2 regions of the Buttiauxella cochleicola genome follow, and region 1 is predicted to be linked to the other one. Evidence: predicted binding sites of a transcription regulator. Region 1 holds the regulator's gene; the other holds the start of a gene.

Region 1 (7,647 bases):
GGGTTTTGCGAACGTGGGTAAGAAGGGGTGAGGTTGAGAATAATACCGATTTCGCCGCCGTCATTACGCTCGTGATAAGCCTTTACCGCCAGAGAGTGGGCGATCATGGTGTGATAAGCGACAGTGGCTGCGCGTTTAAAATCCACCACGTTCGGATAATGGAAATCGTACAGATAGCCCCCTTCGACAGGTACTACCGGCTCGTTAAAGGTAAACCAATGCTTCACGCGGTCGCCAAACAGGTCAAAGCAAACATTAGCAAATTCAGCATATGCCGTGACAACGTCACGGTTTTCCCAGCCGCCTTGCTGCTGCATTACCATCGGCATATCAAAGTGGAACAGGTTGATAAATGGCTTAATACCTTGCGCCAGCAGCTCGTCAATAACCTGATTATAGAAGGTCACAGCTTCCTGATTTACCGCGCCGCGCCCTTCAGGGATCAGGCGTGCCCAGGAAATTGAGGTACGGAAAGTATTATGGTTCAGCTCTTTTAGCAGCGCGATGTCCTGTTTCCAATTCTTGTAGAACGTGGAGGTATCCGCAGGGCCTACGCCGTTATGGAAACGGGTTGGTTGTTCTTTAAACCACTGATCCCAAATGGTGGCAGACTTGCCAAAAGAGAGCGTTTCACCTTCAGTTTGCGGTGCTGAACTGGCGCTGCCCCACCAAAAATTATCAGGAAATAGGTATTTCATTTTCGTTCCTCGTTTGACGTGCCTGCCATCCGGGCAGGCAATAAAAAATATCAGTTTGCTGCAATCGGGCTGTCATTTTCCTGTGTATTACGTTCTTCATCCTGTTTCAGCAGGGTGCGTTCGTAAGCTTTCAGGAATGGGTAATACATCACAGCCGACATGACCATACAAATCAGGCACATGATTACGGGACTTACCGCCCAGTTTGCGGCCCATGAAGCACCAATTGGCGCAGGTGTTGTCCATGGTGTCAGAGAGACAACCTGTGCAACCCAACCTAATTTTGTCGCGATATAAGCAAGCGTTGCGTTAATCATTGGCACCAAAGTAAACGGCAAGAAGAACATTGGGTTCATGATGATTGGTGTGCCGAACAAAATGGGTTCGTTGATGTTAAAGAAGCTAGGCACCACGCCCATTTTGCCAATGGTACGCAGGTGAATCGCACGGCTACGCAATAGCAGGAAGGCTAATGGAAGTGTTGAGCCAACGCCGCCAATCAACAGGTAGTGGTCCCAGAAACCTTGCAAATAGATATGCGGCAGAACATTGCCCGCAGCCAGTGCAGTCTGGTTAGCTGACAGGTTCGCCATCCAGAAAGGGTTCATAATCCCGGTGACAATAAGCGCGCCGTGAATACCGGCGAACCATAAAATCTGGCAAATAAAGACGGAAATCAAAATCGCCGGCAGCGAGTCGGATGCGGATACTAACGGTGCCAGCAGATGCATGATTGCTTCGGGAATAATCATCCCAGTGGTGGACTCGATAAACAAATTCAGCGGGTGCAGGGTTGCAACAATCACCACAACCGGAATCAGAATTTCAAATGAGCGCGCAACGCCTGTCGGCACTTCTTTCGGCAAACGGATGGTAATGTTGTGGCGTTTTAATAACGCGTATATTTCGCTGGCGTAAATCGCCGTAATCAGCGCAGTGAAAATGCCCTGGCCGGAGAAATACTGCGTTGAGATCTGCCCGTCTTTATACGGTGCGGCGACCAGTAAAAAGGCCATAAACGCCAGTAGGCCAGTCATAATCGGGTCGAGCTTATAGTGCTTCCCGAGGCTTGCGCCGATACCGACGGAGATAAAGAACGTCATCACGCCCATGCTGAGGTTAAACGGCAGCATTAACTGTTCGCGGTAGGTCTGCGAGAAGTTAAGCCACGAGCGGGCAAAGCCCCAGGTGCTGTCTGGCGAGAACGGCGGGAAGATAAACACTAACAAGAATGATCCGATAATCATAAACGGAAGGGCGGAGATAAAACCGTCGCGAATGGCGATGACATGGCGCTGAGAGCCCATTGCTCCTGCCATTGGCGTGACTTTTTGCTCAATCACATTGACCATTTTTTGGTACATGCTCATGGCGGTATCCTTGCTATTGTTTTTGGGAAGTAGAGTGATTGTGAAACAAGATGGAAACCGGTTTCCAATGAATAAAGAGATAAGTGTTAACGGGATCAAACTCGTGAAGAAAGGAGCGCAGGAAACGTGAAGGGACTCACATTTTGTTAAGAAAATGCTACATGCTTGCGAGGATTGAATTTACCCCGGCATTGCCGGGGTGGAAATCAGTGCGGAACCCGTAAACCGTTTTCGACGCCACGAGTGAAGACGACTTGCCAGAGCTGGATATCACGTGCACGGAAGGCACCGGCACAAGCATTCAGATAATAACTAAACATGCGTTTGAATCGTTCTGAATAGTTATCGGCAATTTCCGGCCAAAAGTTATTGAAGCGTTCATGCCAGGCCATCAATGTTTTGTCGTAGTCGGCACCAAAGTTATGCCAATCTTCCATCACAAAATGACCTTCGCTGGCATCGGCAATCTGGCGCACTGACGGCAGACAGCCATTAGGGAAAATGTACTTGTCTATCCATGGGTCAACACCGTTAAAGGTTTTATTCGAGCCAATGGTATGTAGCAGGAAAATACCGTCAGGTTTTAGATTGCGGTCGGCAACATTAAAATAGGTGGCATAGTTTTTCGGCCCAACATGTTCGAACATGCCGACAGAAACAATGCGGTCAAATTGCATATCCAGTTCGCGATAATCTTGCAGCGCAATATTAACGTTAAGCCCGGCACAACGCTCTTGCGCCAGTTTTTGTTGTTCGGCGGAGATGGTTACACCATGAACGGCTACGCCGTAATTCCGGGCAGCAAATTCTGCCAGACCGCCCCAGCCGCAACCAATATCAAGTAACGTCATTCCTGGCTCAAGATGCAGCTTATCGCAAATCATTTTAAGCTTGGCGTTTTGTGCATCACTTAGCGTGGTAGCGTCTTTCCAATAACCGCAGGAATATTGCATATGTTCATCAAGCATGCGGCTAAATAAGTCATTGCCCAGATCATAATGTTCTTTACCGACTATCCACGCACGTTTTTTGGATTGCAGATTAACTAAGCGCGCGGCGGCTACACGTAGCGTGTCTTTTAAATGGTGGGGGAGTTGCCGCTCAAGTCCGGCGCGAATGGCGTTATGGAAAAAAATATCCAGTCGTTCGCAGTCCCACCAGCCGTCCATATAGCTTTCACCAAGACCCAGTGTACCCTCTTGCAGAACACGCTTAAAAAAATCGGGATGCTTAACCTGTATATCGAAAGGGCGTGGGCCATTAATTTCTACCCCTGCACGCGTGAGCATATCGTTCACAATCCGATACCACGGGTTATTTCTTATTCTGACTTCTTCTATACACGATGAACTCATAGCTTCTCCATCACCAATGTGAAAGGAACCTTAAAACAGCGTAGACGCTATTTTGGGCATGTGAGAAATGTCACGGAAAATTCCGTGTGCCTGATATCCGACGTAGAACAGAGAAAGGGGGCTTGGCGCCCCAAAAAAACAGATGTAAAACAAAAACGGGAGCCAAGAGGCTCCCGTTTTAATGTGATTATTATGGTGTTATTTGTTGAGCCGTTTATGAGTATAGGCTCGCTTAAGCGGTGATTCAATCACATATTCTTAGCAAGCTAACCATGTTGAGGCTGAGCAATTTTAATCTTAATGTGCATCCGATTCAGCCGGTTGCCAGACCTCGGCATTTTTACGACGCTGAAGCAGATAACCCAGCATGGCCAGAACAATTGTTACCAACATGACACTGGTGGTTGTAAGCAGTGGTGTAGCGACCAACCACGACACCATCAAACTTGCCAGGAAGCACAGGCCCAATTGCAGCGTGTTTTGCAGCGCAGCGGCTTTACCCGTGGCTTGCGGGAAAGGCAACAGTGCGGAAGCAACCACGATTGGGTAAATCGCACCGTTGGCAATCGCCATTACACAGAACGGAATCAGCAATAACGTGAGTGTGGCGTGGCCGCTTACCGCAACCGCCCAGGTGCCGAAAATGCTCAACGTATATAACGCCAGCAACCACGGCAGCATTTGCTTGCCTTGCCATTTTTGCAGTGCGCTACGGCAGCCGTAACCACCAATCAGGAAGGCGATAGTTTGTGGCACATAGCTCAGGCCAATCGCCGCCGGGCTGTAGCCCATATCATTCAGAATGAACGGGGAACCGGTCAGCCAGGCAAAGAAGCTTGCGGAGCAGGCCGCATAAATCAACACGTTGCCGCTATACACGCGATTACGCAGCAACGACATAAAGCTGACTTTGTTGTCTTCTGTTTGCGGGTGATGCTGGGTACGTGGTTTCAGGCGCAGAGTTGGTATCATCAGCACCAGCGTGATGGCAAATAGTGTGGCGAAAATCGCCTGCCAGTCAAAGTGGGTCAAAATCCAACTACCCAACAGTGGAGCCAGTGCTGGAGATAGACCAACCAGCGGCATAATCGTTGCAAAAATGCGATTTGCACGGTTTGCCGGGTAGTAATCGGTCACCAGTGCCTGCCAGCTTACCGCGGCAGAACAAACACCAACGGCCTGAACGAAGCGCAGCACCAGCAGAGCAGTAGCACTTTCTACCCACAACATTCCAATACAACCGACGGCGAACAGACTTAGACCTGCCAGCAAAACTGGTTTACGTCCGAAATGGTCTGACAGCGGCCCCCACATTAACTGGGCAAACGCAAAGCCCGCAAGGAACAGGCTCAGGCTCGCACTGACGGCGGAGGCATCGGTCTGTAAATCTTGCTGAATGGCAGCGAAAGCAGGCAGATACATGTCTGTGGCAAGGAAGCCCAGAACACTTAATCCAGCCAGCCAGATAAGAAATCCTTTTGATGGTTGCATAATTTTCTCTTGTTTTATCTTGCAGGTTGATCGCTGCAAGAGTGTACGGAGTGCAAATAGGCTTGTGAAACGCTAATATTTGTAGGTTGCGTTCAAAAAATTTGTGAGCAGAGAAATGTGGTCAGAATATTCGCTGGAAGTGATAGATGCGGTAGCGCGCAATGGCAGCTTCAGTGGTGCAGCACAAGAGTTGCACCGCGTTCCGTCAGCTATCAGCTATACGGTACGGCAACTGGAAGATTGGTTAGCGGTTCCGTTATTCGAACGTCGCCATCGTGATGTTGAATTAACCCCCGCTGGCGTCTTTTTCCTGAAAGAAGGCCGTTCTGTTATCAAAAAAATGATGACGACACGGCAGCAGTGTCAACAGATCGCAAATGGATGGCGCGGGCACCTGGCGATTGCAGTCGATAACATCGTTAAACCTGAACGAACACGTCAGTTAGTGTTGGATTTTTATCGTCATTTTCCGGATATCGAACTGCGTATCTTCCAGGAAGTGTTTAACGGCGTGTGGGATGCGCTGGCTGATGGGCGAGTTGAAGTCGCGATTGGTGCGACACAAGCTATTCCCGTCGGGGGGCGTTATGCGTTCCGCGATATGGGGACGTTGAGTTGGCGCTGTGTGGTGTCATCAAATCACCCGCTGGCACAGCAGGGCGGAACCTTAAGTGATGATGATCTACGGGCCTGGCCGTCGTTAGTACTGGAAGATACTTCCCGCTCGCTACCGAAGCGCATTACCTGGCTTTTGGATAATCAGCGTCGAGTTGTGGTTCCAGACTGGGAATCTGGCTCTGATTGTCTTAGCGCGGGTTTATGTATTGGTATGGTGCCGCTGCATATAGCAAAGCCGTGGTTAGCTTCGGGGCAGTGGAGTGAGCTGACGCTCGATAACCCATTCCCGGACGCGGCATGTTGCCTGACATGGCGGCAAAATGATGCTTCGCCAGCTTTGGCCTGGTTGTTGGAGTATTTGGGGGATAGTGAGACGATGAATCAGGAGTGGTTGCAGGAGCCTGCTTAGGCAGGCTCCATTGACTGTTTTTAGCGACGATAATCGCGGAATGGACCATCTGCCACTGAACGGCGTTCAATTAAGCGTGGATGTACTTCAATCGACTGCGACTCTTCGCGTTTATTGACGATTCTATCCAGCAGCATATTGAATGCTGTTTCACCCAGTGAATCCTTCGGCTGATGAATGGTGGTCAATGCCGGTGAGAAGTAACGCGCGTTACGCACGTTGTCGTAGCCGATAATGGAAATATCTTGCGGCACGCGTAAACCCATTTCATCAGCAGCACAAATTGCGCCCATCGCCATAATGTCACCGCCGCAGAATATCGCGGTAGGGCGATGGGACTGCCCAATTATCTGCTGCATGGCGCGGTAGCCTGACTCAGGTTCAAAGTCACCCTGCACAATCCAGTTCTCAGGAATAGCGATACCAGCCTCTTCCAGCGCTTTCATAAAACCAGCATGGCGGCCGCCACCGGTATTACGTTCCATTTGACCGGGAATTGCACCAATTTCGCGGTGACCACGCTCAATCAAATAACGGCCAGCCAGATAGCCACCGTGGAAGGCATTATCGACAACGGAGTCGGTGAAATCCGCGCGGGCTTCGCCCCAGTCCATCACAACCATTGGGATGTGACGATACTCTTCAAGCATAGTCAGTAATGATTCCGGGTATTCAGAACACATCACCAACAGCCCATCGACGCGTTTTTGCGCCATCATGGATAAATAGGCGCGCTGTTTTTCGAAATTATTGTGCGCATTACCCAAAATCAGGGTGTAGCCTTTTTCAAAGCAGCTATTTTCGACAGCTTCGATTATCTCGGCAAAATAGGGTGCTTCGCTAGAAGTGGCTAGCAAACCAATCGTTTTGGTGTGATTAACTTTCAAGCTACGTGCGACGGCGCTAGGCGAATAATGCAATTGTTTAATTGCTGCCCAGACCGCATTGCGTGTTTCTTCCGCCACAAAACGGGTCTTGTTAATCACATGTGATACGGTTGTAGTGGAAACGTTTGCGAGCTTCGCTACGTCCTTGATTGTCGCCATTAAATTTCACTCCGGGCCATATCGTAAACCCCTGATAACCAATGTGTTAAACGTTTGCGTACGCTAACTCCTGAGGCAACGTTAAGGTTGCAGGTATGCCGGGATTGCGACATAAAACGGGAGGAGGGCGTTGAATAGATGGTACGCAACAAATTAGCGTGGGATTTTGGCCTATCCTGGAGAAAAGTGAAAGAGGGAAAAGCGATATCAGGTTAAAACCAGGGGGATTTTTATGTCTGATTGTGGGAAAATCAATCCGACACACCGATTGTAGGGTAATAAAAGGAGTTTGCTAATGAGTACCGATCTGAAATTTTCAATCATGACCACGGTTGTTGTTTTGGCTCTGATTGTGTGTGGCGCGTTAACCGCCGTACTGCATTGATACATCGCTCTGATTAAAATGGGCCGCAATCGCGGCCCATATCTTTTTGGTTTTATGCTGCCAGATTCTTAGCAACAAACTCCCAGTTCACCAACGCCCAGAAATGCTCAAGATAGCCAGCACGAGCATTGCGGTAGTCGATGTAGTACGCATGTTCCCACACATCCACAGTCAATAACGGTGTTGCCGCTGTTGTTAATGGGGTACCCGCGTTTGAGGTAGAGACAATCGCCAGAGCGCCATCTTCTTGTTTGACAAGCCAGGTCCAGCCAGCG
Region 2 (7,647 bases), on a different contig from region 1:
GCGCTGTTTTTGAAGGTGTGTATCTGGTTCTCCCCGCGAAACCTTTTGGCCCGCTTGAAGAGGGCGGCAACGAAGAAGAATAGTTGAAGGGTTACAGCCCGGCGCTTATGCGCCGGGTACTTCCCCATTCTGCATGGTCTGTTGTACTTGTTTTCCGTCGGCGCTGGTGGCCTGTAATGTCCCGTTCACCGTGGGTTTCAGTGGTGTTTGAGCTGCAAGGTTACCGGTTACTGAAAGCTGCAAATTACCGTTGCCTTCAAGCGGTAGCGCTGGCCATCCCCATTGCTGCAACACATTTACTGGCACCGCACGCCCGCGCAGATTCATCGCCGCATTGCGTTGCGGAGCCTGCGAGATAGCGCCAGTCGCTTCCAGCATACCTTCACCAGTAAAAGCACTAAGTTCTGTAATAGATATTTGGCTGTCAGCAGCATTCAATGAAATGGATGGGCGGCGAACATCGACGCGGTTAAACGTGGCGGCCGCGGCGTTCAGCGTAGCGTTCCCACTCCATATTCCCCACTGGCTATTGCGCACCACTTCGAGATTATTCGCCGTGCCATCTAATGCGGTGAGCTGGAACGGGAAGGCGGGATCAATATCGATGATCAAATTACGGTTTGCCGACAGTTTTTTAATCGTCACCGTGTTTAACCACTGCGGTAAAGGCTCTATCCAGCGTGCTTTCCAGTCGGCTGGCAGCGTATATTCCAGCCCGGCAAAGACCAGCTCATCAAGTGTCAGTTTATTCTCATTGCGCTGCCATTCGCCTGAGGCGCGAACCATGCCTCTTTCCCAACGGGAAGTGAACTGGCGAATCACAGCGGTTTGCGGGTTAAAATCGATATTCACGATAGGGTCGTTTAGCTGCAACGCACCAATAATAAAATCACTGGCATTCATCGATAAACGCCCGTCATCGCTTTGCCAGCCGCCCTTTGCCAACGTCAGGTTGCGCAAACTCAGATCTAAATCGGTTATTGCCCAGTCTTTTCCTTCCATGCGTGCATCTGTCACCTCAAGACTATCGATTTTCAGTGAAGGGACACTGCCAAGAGGGGCCAGGAAATCGGTAATGGATTTATTGGTTTGTAGGCGGATATCGTTGAGCCGTAAGCTGCCAATCTGCCAGGATCCATCGGCAAGGCGGTTTGCATTACCGGTGAGCGAGCCACGCGCAATGTCTGCACCGATGGTTGAGAGCGTCACCTGTTCGTTATTAATCGCACCTTGCAACAAGACGTTGGTAGCCGGAACACCGTTGAGTGTCATGGAACCGGCGCTAAATTGAATATCAGCAGTATTACCCAGCACTTTACCTTGCTCTGGCTGCCAGGGTATTACTCCTCCGTTGACGCGTTGAGCGTGCAGATCCCACCCAGTATTTGGGCTGTTGATTGCCATATCGCTCAATTGCAGCATATCGGACTGGAAGGGTAGCGGGGCAGCATTGGGGCTGATATTTAGCGTTCCGTTTTGCAGCAAAATCGTATCGACGTGCAAAGGCTCTGAAAATTGACGTGAGCTCAGGCCAATATCAATATTTTGCCCAACCAGAGTCGCTGGCTGGCCTTTGCGTCCGAAGGTGACGTTTGTCAGCGTGACATGAGTGGGCGATGCCCACTTGTGGTCGATCACTTCAAAAGAGAAATTGTAATCACTCTTCTCATTGACCCAACTACTGATTTGGGATGCTCCCCAACGAGTTTGAAGTAATAAATAAGCGGCTATGAGTGCCACTATTATGACAACCAATAAAGCTATGATCAGCTTTCCTAGAAATTTCATTGTCTTCCATCCCATGAAGTTTCGGTAAGGGTGTTATGCCCCATTTACCGTTATAGCTCAAGGATGGGATTGTCAGGAGGGGTAACACGCGCTGGCGCTAACAAATAACCAGCGCGTGAGGTACATCAATTTTTTTCAGGTGGGAAAATCAGGTTTAACACGATAGCGGTGATACCACCGGCAGCGATACCGGAGGAGAGCAACGTTTTTAGCCAGTCAGGAGCAAATTGAAGAATCAGTGGCTGCTGTGAAACGCCCATACCCACCGCCAGAGACAGCGCGATAATCATAATCGCACGACGATTTAGTGGCTCGCGGGAGACTATACGCACACCGGAGGCAGCGATCGTGCCGAACATCACGATAGTTGCGCCACCTAAAACTGGCTCAGGAATGTGCTGCACAAACCCACTTACTGCCGGGAACAGGCCCAACACAATCAGCATCAACGCGACGACAAATCCAACATAACGGCTGGCAACACCCGTAAGCTGAATAACGCCATTGTTCTGGCCAAAGCAAGAGTTAGGGAAGGTGTTGAATACGGCTGAAACGCAAGAGTTCAGGCCATTAGCCAGCACGCCGCCTTTCAGGCGCTTCATATACAGTGGCCCAGAAACCGGTTGCTCAGAGACGTCAGACGTCGCCGTAATATCGCCAATGGTTTCAAGGGAGGTCACCATAAAGATCAGCATCAGCGGAATCAGTAGGTTCCAGTCAATGCCCAGGCCGTAGTAAAGCGGTGTTGGCACCATGATCAGGTCAGTATTGGTTGATGGCGCAACATCAGGCAGCATGCCCATTGCCCATGCCAGCGCGTAACCTACTGCCATGGCGATTACCAGCGAAGCCACGCGCAAGTACGGGTTACGCTGACGATTCAGAAGAATAATGACCACTAATACTGCGCCTGCCAGCAGCAGATTTTTCGGTGCGCCAAATGTATGGTCACTCATTGCACCATAGCCACCGCCAATAGATGTCAGGCCAACCTGAATTAAGGAAAGACCAATAATCATCACAACTACACCGGAGACCAGTGGCGTGATAATGCGGCGAGCAAGGTGAAGGAAGCGCGATAAAAGCATCTCGGTGCAGCTTGCGAGCATTAAGGTGCCAAAAAGTGCAGCCATCATCGTCGGAACATCAGCCCCGCCATTCTTTAATGCCATGCCACCCATAATCAGCGGTGCGACAAAGTTAAAGCTGGTGCCTTGAATAGACAGAAGCCCAGAGCCTACCGGGCCCCACGCTTTAATCTGGATAATTGATGCCACGCCTGATGCGAACAGGGACATACTGATAATGTGTTGGGTATCTTCTGCTGGAAGTCCCAGAGCCTGGCAAATCAACATCGCAGGTGTGATCACCGCAACAAACATAGCTAATAAATGCTGCCCAGCAGCGAATAGAGTTTGCGGGAGAGGTGGACGGTCCTCCAGGCGGTAAATCAACTCACTGGAACTAGCGTGGGCAATCGGTTGCGCACCTTCAGACTCAACAGCATTAACAGACATTAGAAATTATCCCCTCCCGAAAAAACGGTGATTTTAGCGGACTGAAGGCCAAAAGCAAACGTTTGCTAAGGGTGTTTCCTAAGATAAAAAGTGTATATGCCGAGCTTTTTATATAACTTTCGACTGTTTTTTGGTTAAAATCCAGCTGCTGACTTTTCTAGAACCTGAAATTCCAGTGAAGGATAATTAAAAGCGTCTGTGAGAAATATGCGCAAACAGGAGCACTTCTATGTTTTATCTCGACACCCTTTCTACCCTTGTTGCTGCGACTCTCGTGTTATTACTGGGCCGAAAAATGGTCCACACCATACCGCTATTAAAAAAATACACTATCCCTGAACCCGTAGCGGGTGGACTCTTAATCGCCCTTGCCTTGCTGGTACTCAAAAAAAGTGTCGGTTGGGAATTTGAATTTGATATGAGCCTCAAAGATCCTTTGATGCTCGCCTTCTTTGCCACAATCGGCCTGAACGCCAATCTGTCTAGCTTGCGAGCGGGTGGCAAAGTTGTCGGTATTTTCCTGGTGGTGGTGGTGGGTTTGCTGGTCATGCAAAACGCCATTGGTATCGGTATGGCGAGCCTGTTGGGCCTTGATCCATTAATGGGTTTACTGGCGGGTTCTATTACGTTATCAGGCGGGCATGGTACGGGTGCAGCCTGGAGCAAACTGTTTACCGAACGTTATGGTTTCCAGAATGCCACCGAAGTGGCAATGGCTTGCGCAACGTTTGGTCTGGTATTGGGCGGTTTGATTGGCGGGCCAGTGGCGCGTTATCTGGTCAAACACTCCTCAACACCCGATGGCACACCAGAAGATAGCATTGATCCAACCGCATTCGAAAAGCCAGCGGTAGGGCGCATGATCACCTCTATGGTGTTGATAGAAACCATCGCGATGATTGCTATCTGCCTTACGGTCGGTAAGTTTGTCGGCCATCTCATTCAAGGCACCAGCTTCGAATTGCCGACATTCGTTTGCGTGTTATTTGTTGGGGTTATCCTCAGCAATACGCTCTCACTGCTTGGCTTCTACCGGGTATTTGAACGCGCGGTTTCCGTGCTGGGGAACGTCTGTTTGTCGCTGTTCCTCGCCATGGCGCTGATGAGCCTCAAGCTGTGGGAACTGGCTTCGCTGGCGTTGCCGATGCTGGCAATTTTGACCGTACAAACCATCTTTATGGCGTTGTATGCGATTTTCGTGACTTATCGCTTGATGGGGAAGAACTACGATGCGGCGGTTCTGGCTGCGGGGCATTGTGGTTTTGGCCTTGGGGCAACGCCAACGGCGATTGCCAATATGCAGGCGATTACCGAGCGTTTCGGCCCGTCACATATGGCGTTCCTGGTAGTGCCGATGGTTGGCGCGTTCTTTATTGATATCGTCAACGCGCTGGTCATCAAGATGTATTTGATGCTGCCAATCTTTGGCTAAGCCATCAGGCGTTTGAATAGCGTTCCGTTTCAGGCATCCAGCGTTCAATGAGCGCGGTTGCCTGCTCGGGATAGCGTTCATGAATATGGCGCGCAAGGCGCTGTACTTCCGGGATCATCGCCTGGTCGCGCAATAGATCTGCTACTTTAAACTCGGCACTTCCCGTCTGGCGCGTGCCGAGTAATTCCCCCGGACCACGAATTTCTAAATCTTTCTGAGCAATCACGAAGCCATCGTTGCTATCACGCAGTACCTGTAAACGCAGCTGTGCGGTTTTCGACAGTGGCGACTTGTAAAGCAACACACAATGAGATGCAACCGCCCCACGACCCACACGGCCACGAAGCTGGTGGAGTTGCGCAAGACCCAGACGCTCAGGGTTTTCAATAATCATCAGGCTGGCATTCGGTACATCAACACCAACTTCAATAACTGTTGTCGCAACCAGCAGATGAATTGAGCCTTCTTTGAAAGCCTGCATCACAGCCTGCTTTTCCTGTGGCTTCATACGGCCATGAACCAGGCCGACATTCAGATTAGGCAGGGCGATTTTTAGCTCATCCCACGTGACTTCCGCGGCCTGGGCTTCGAGCAATTCTGATTCTTCAATCAACGTACAAACCCAGTACGCCTGACGGCCTTCATCACTGCAAGCTCCACGCACCCGGTCGATAATATCGTTGCGGCGGGTATCAGGGATCGCGACGGTGGTGACTGGCGTTCGGCCTGGTGGGAGTTCGTCAATGGTCGAAGTATCCAAATCGGCATAGGCCGTCATCGCTAAAGTGCGCGGAATGGGGGTTGCAGTCATGATTAACTGATGTGGATGGAAGCCTTGAATCTGGCCCTTTTCCCACAACGCCAGGCGTTGATGAACACCAAAGCGATGTTGTTCATCAATGATAACCAGTGCAAGTTGCGAGAACTGCACCTGTTCCTGGAAGATCGCATGTGTTCCCACTACCATCGACACCTGACCGCTGGCGATCGCGTCCTGTTGAGCGATACGCGCTTTGCCTTTTTGCTTACCAGCAAGCCAGCCCACTTCAATGCCCAGCGGCGCAAACCACTGGCGGAAGTTATTAGCGTGCTGCTCGGCGAGCAATTCGGTTGGAGCCATCAGGCCCACTTGTTTGCCATGCGCAATCGCACGCAGCGCGGCGAGTGCGGCAACCAACGTTTTACCAGACCCCACATCACCTTGTACCAGGCGCATCATCGGGACATCCAGCGCCAAATCGTGCTCGATTTCCGCTACGACTCGTTCCTGCGCGCCGGTTGGTTTAAACGGCAGGGCGGCTAGCAGGCGGTTTTTTAAATCGTCATGATCATGCAAAGGCAGCGCATGATAACGCTGAGCACCAGCACGAAGCGCGAGCATGCTCAGGTTATGTGCCAGTAATTCTTCGAGAATTAAGCGCTGTTGAGCCGGGTGTTTTCCCGTCTCCAGATCGGCGAGCTGCATTGATGGCGGCGGACGATGTAGAGTGCGCAGCGCTTCTGGCAAGCTCATCATTCCCTTACTCAAATCAGCCGGGAGCAATTCTGCAATGGCGCAGGTATCGAGCAATTCCAGAGCCTGATCGGTCAGCTTGCGCAATGTAGCCTGGCGAATACCTTCGGTTGTCGGGTAAACCGGCGTCAGCGTTTCCTGTAATTCTGGCGTACTGAGGTCGCCCTGAACGCGGTATTCAGGATGAATCATTTCTGCGCCGTGCGTGCCGCGTTTTGCTTCACCATAGGCAAGCACGCGTTTACCGGTCGCGAGGCTGTTTTTCATTGCCGCGTTGAAGTTGAAAAAACGCATCGTCAGGATGCCGGTACCGTCAGAAATCTGGCAGGTCATCATACGGCGGCGGCCAAAACTGATATTGCAGTTCAGCACTTCACCTTCCACCGTGGCGTAAACGCCTGGCAGCAGGTCATTGATAGGGTAGAGATGGGTACGGTCTTCGTAGCGAAGCGGCAGGTGGAGCAGAAGATCCTGAATGGTGTACAGGCCAATTTTGGCCAGTTTGCCGCTCTGGCTGGCGCCGACTCCGGCAAGCGTGCTTAACGGTATGGCATCCAGCAAACGGCCTTTCATCCAGCTACTCCGCAGATTGCATTGTGGCCCACCATGCGGCATCAGCTTCTATCTCACCTTGCTGATTCACATGTGGGTAGGGCAAACCTTTACGGCGGGAAACTCGCGCCAGTACAGGGTAGCCGCCTTCAAACAGCAGGCGCTGTTGTTCGGATTCCGGCAGGGTGCTGTTTTCGCGCTGGTACATCCCGGCATTCTGGCGCTGGCGCTGTGCCTCATAAAGAATAAGTGCGGAAGCTACGGACACATTGAGCGATTGCACCATCCCGATCATCGGAATAATGATGTCCTGGTCTGCCAGTGCTAGAGCTTCCTGGGTGATACCGGTTTTTTCCTGTCCCATCAAAATACAGGTCGGACGGGTGTAATCAATTTCGCGGAAATCGACGGCTTTATCAGAAAGGTTGGTGGCGAGGATTTGCATCCCGCTGCTTTTTAGATAGCCAACTGCTTCGCCAATGTCGCGGTGCGTTTTAACTTCAACCCAGGAATTACTTCCCGCAGCAGAAGAGGCCATGGTGCGCATTCGGTTACCCGGCCAGACTGCGTGGACTTCATGTACACCCACGGCATCTGCGGTGCGAATAATCGCCGAGACGTTATGAGGTTTATGGACTTGCTCCATGCAGACGGTCAGATCAGGTTGACGCCTGGCGAGCATCTCGCAAATACGCGCATAACGTTGAGGATTCATAACACTAGTTTCGGTTGCGGGTAACTTTGATCACATCCGGCATCACGCGGATTTTGCGCATAATATTAGCCAGATGAACACGATCGCGGGCAGACATACGGATAAACGCACTATAGACGCGACCATCTTT

What was found. Region 1 encodes PurR, which represses purine synthesis genes. Its sites were predicted from a motif close to CANGCAAACGTTTGCNTG; they were not measured.
Region 2: the regulator PurR is predicted to act here: its motif matches at 3,357-3,374, upstream of LVQ79_RS18125 (nucleobase:cation symporter-2 family protein).

The regions. Positions count from the first base shown of each region.
Region 1 is NZ_JAJSOU010000001.1:175,909-183,555, forward strand. Features, by position in the region: gene gmuD (glycoside hydrolase family 1 protein) at 1-698, opposite strand, end outside; gene LVQ79_RS00775 (PTS sugar transporter subunit IIC) at 749-2,068, opposite strand; gene cfa (cyclopropane fatty acyl phospholipid synthase) at 2,275-3,423, opposite strand; gene punC (purine nucleoside transporter PunC) at 3,721-4,914, opposite strand; gene punR (DNA-binding transcriptional activator PunR) at 5,030-5,941, shown strand; gene purR (HTH-type transcriptional repressor PurR) at 5,962-6,987, opposite strand; gene cydH (cytochrome bd-I oxidase subunit CydH) at 7,283-7,372, shown strand; gene sodB (superoxide dismutase [Fe]) at 7,425-7,647, opposite strand, start outside.
Region 2 is NZ_JAJSOU010000015.1:20,294-27,940, forward strand. Features, by position in the region: gene fabY (fatty acid biosynthesis protein FabY) at 1-83, shown strand, start outside; gene LVQ79_RS18120 (AsmA family protein) at 106-1,788, opposite strand; gene LVQ79_RS18125 (nucleobase:cation symporter-2 family protein) at 1,914-3,305, opposite strand; gene gltS (sodium/glutamate symporter) at 3,535-4,737, shown strand; gene recG (ATP-dependent DNA helicase RecG) at 4,742-6,823, opposite strand; gene trmH (tRNA (guanosine(18)-2'-O)-methyltransferase TrmH) at 6,828-7,517, opposite strand; gene spoT (bifunctional GTP diphosphokinase/guanosine-3',5'-bis pyrophosphate 3'-pyrophosphohydrolase) at 7,522-7,647, opposite strand, start outside.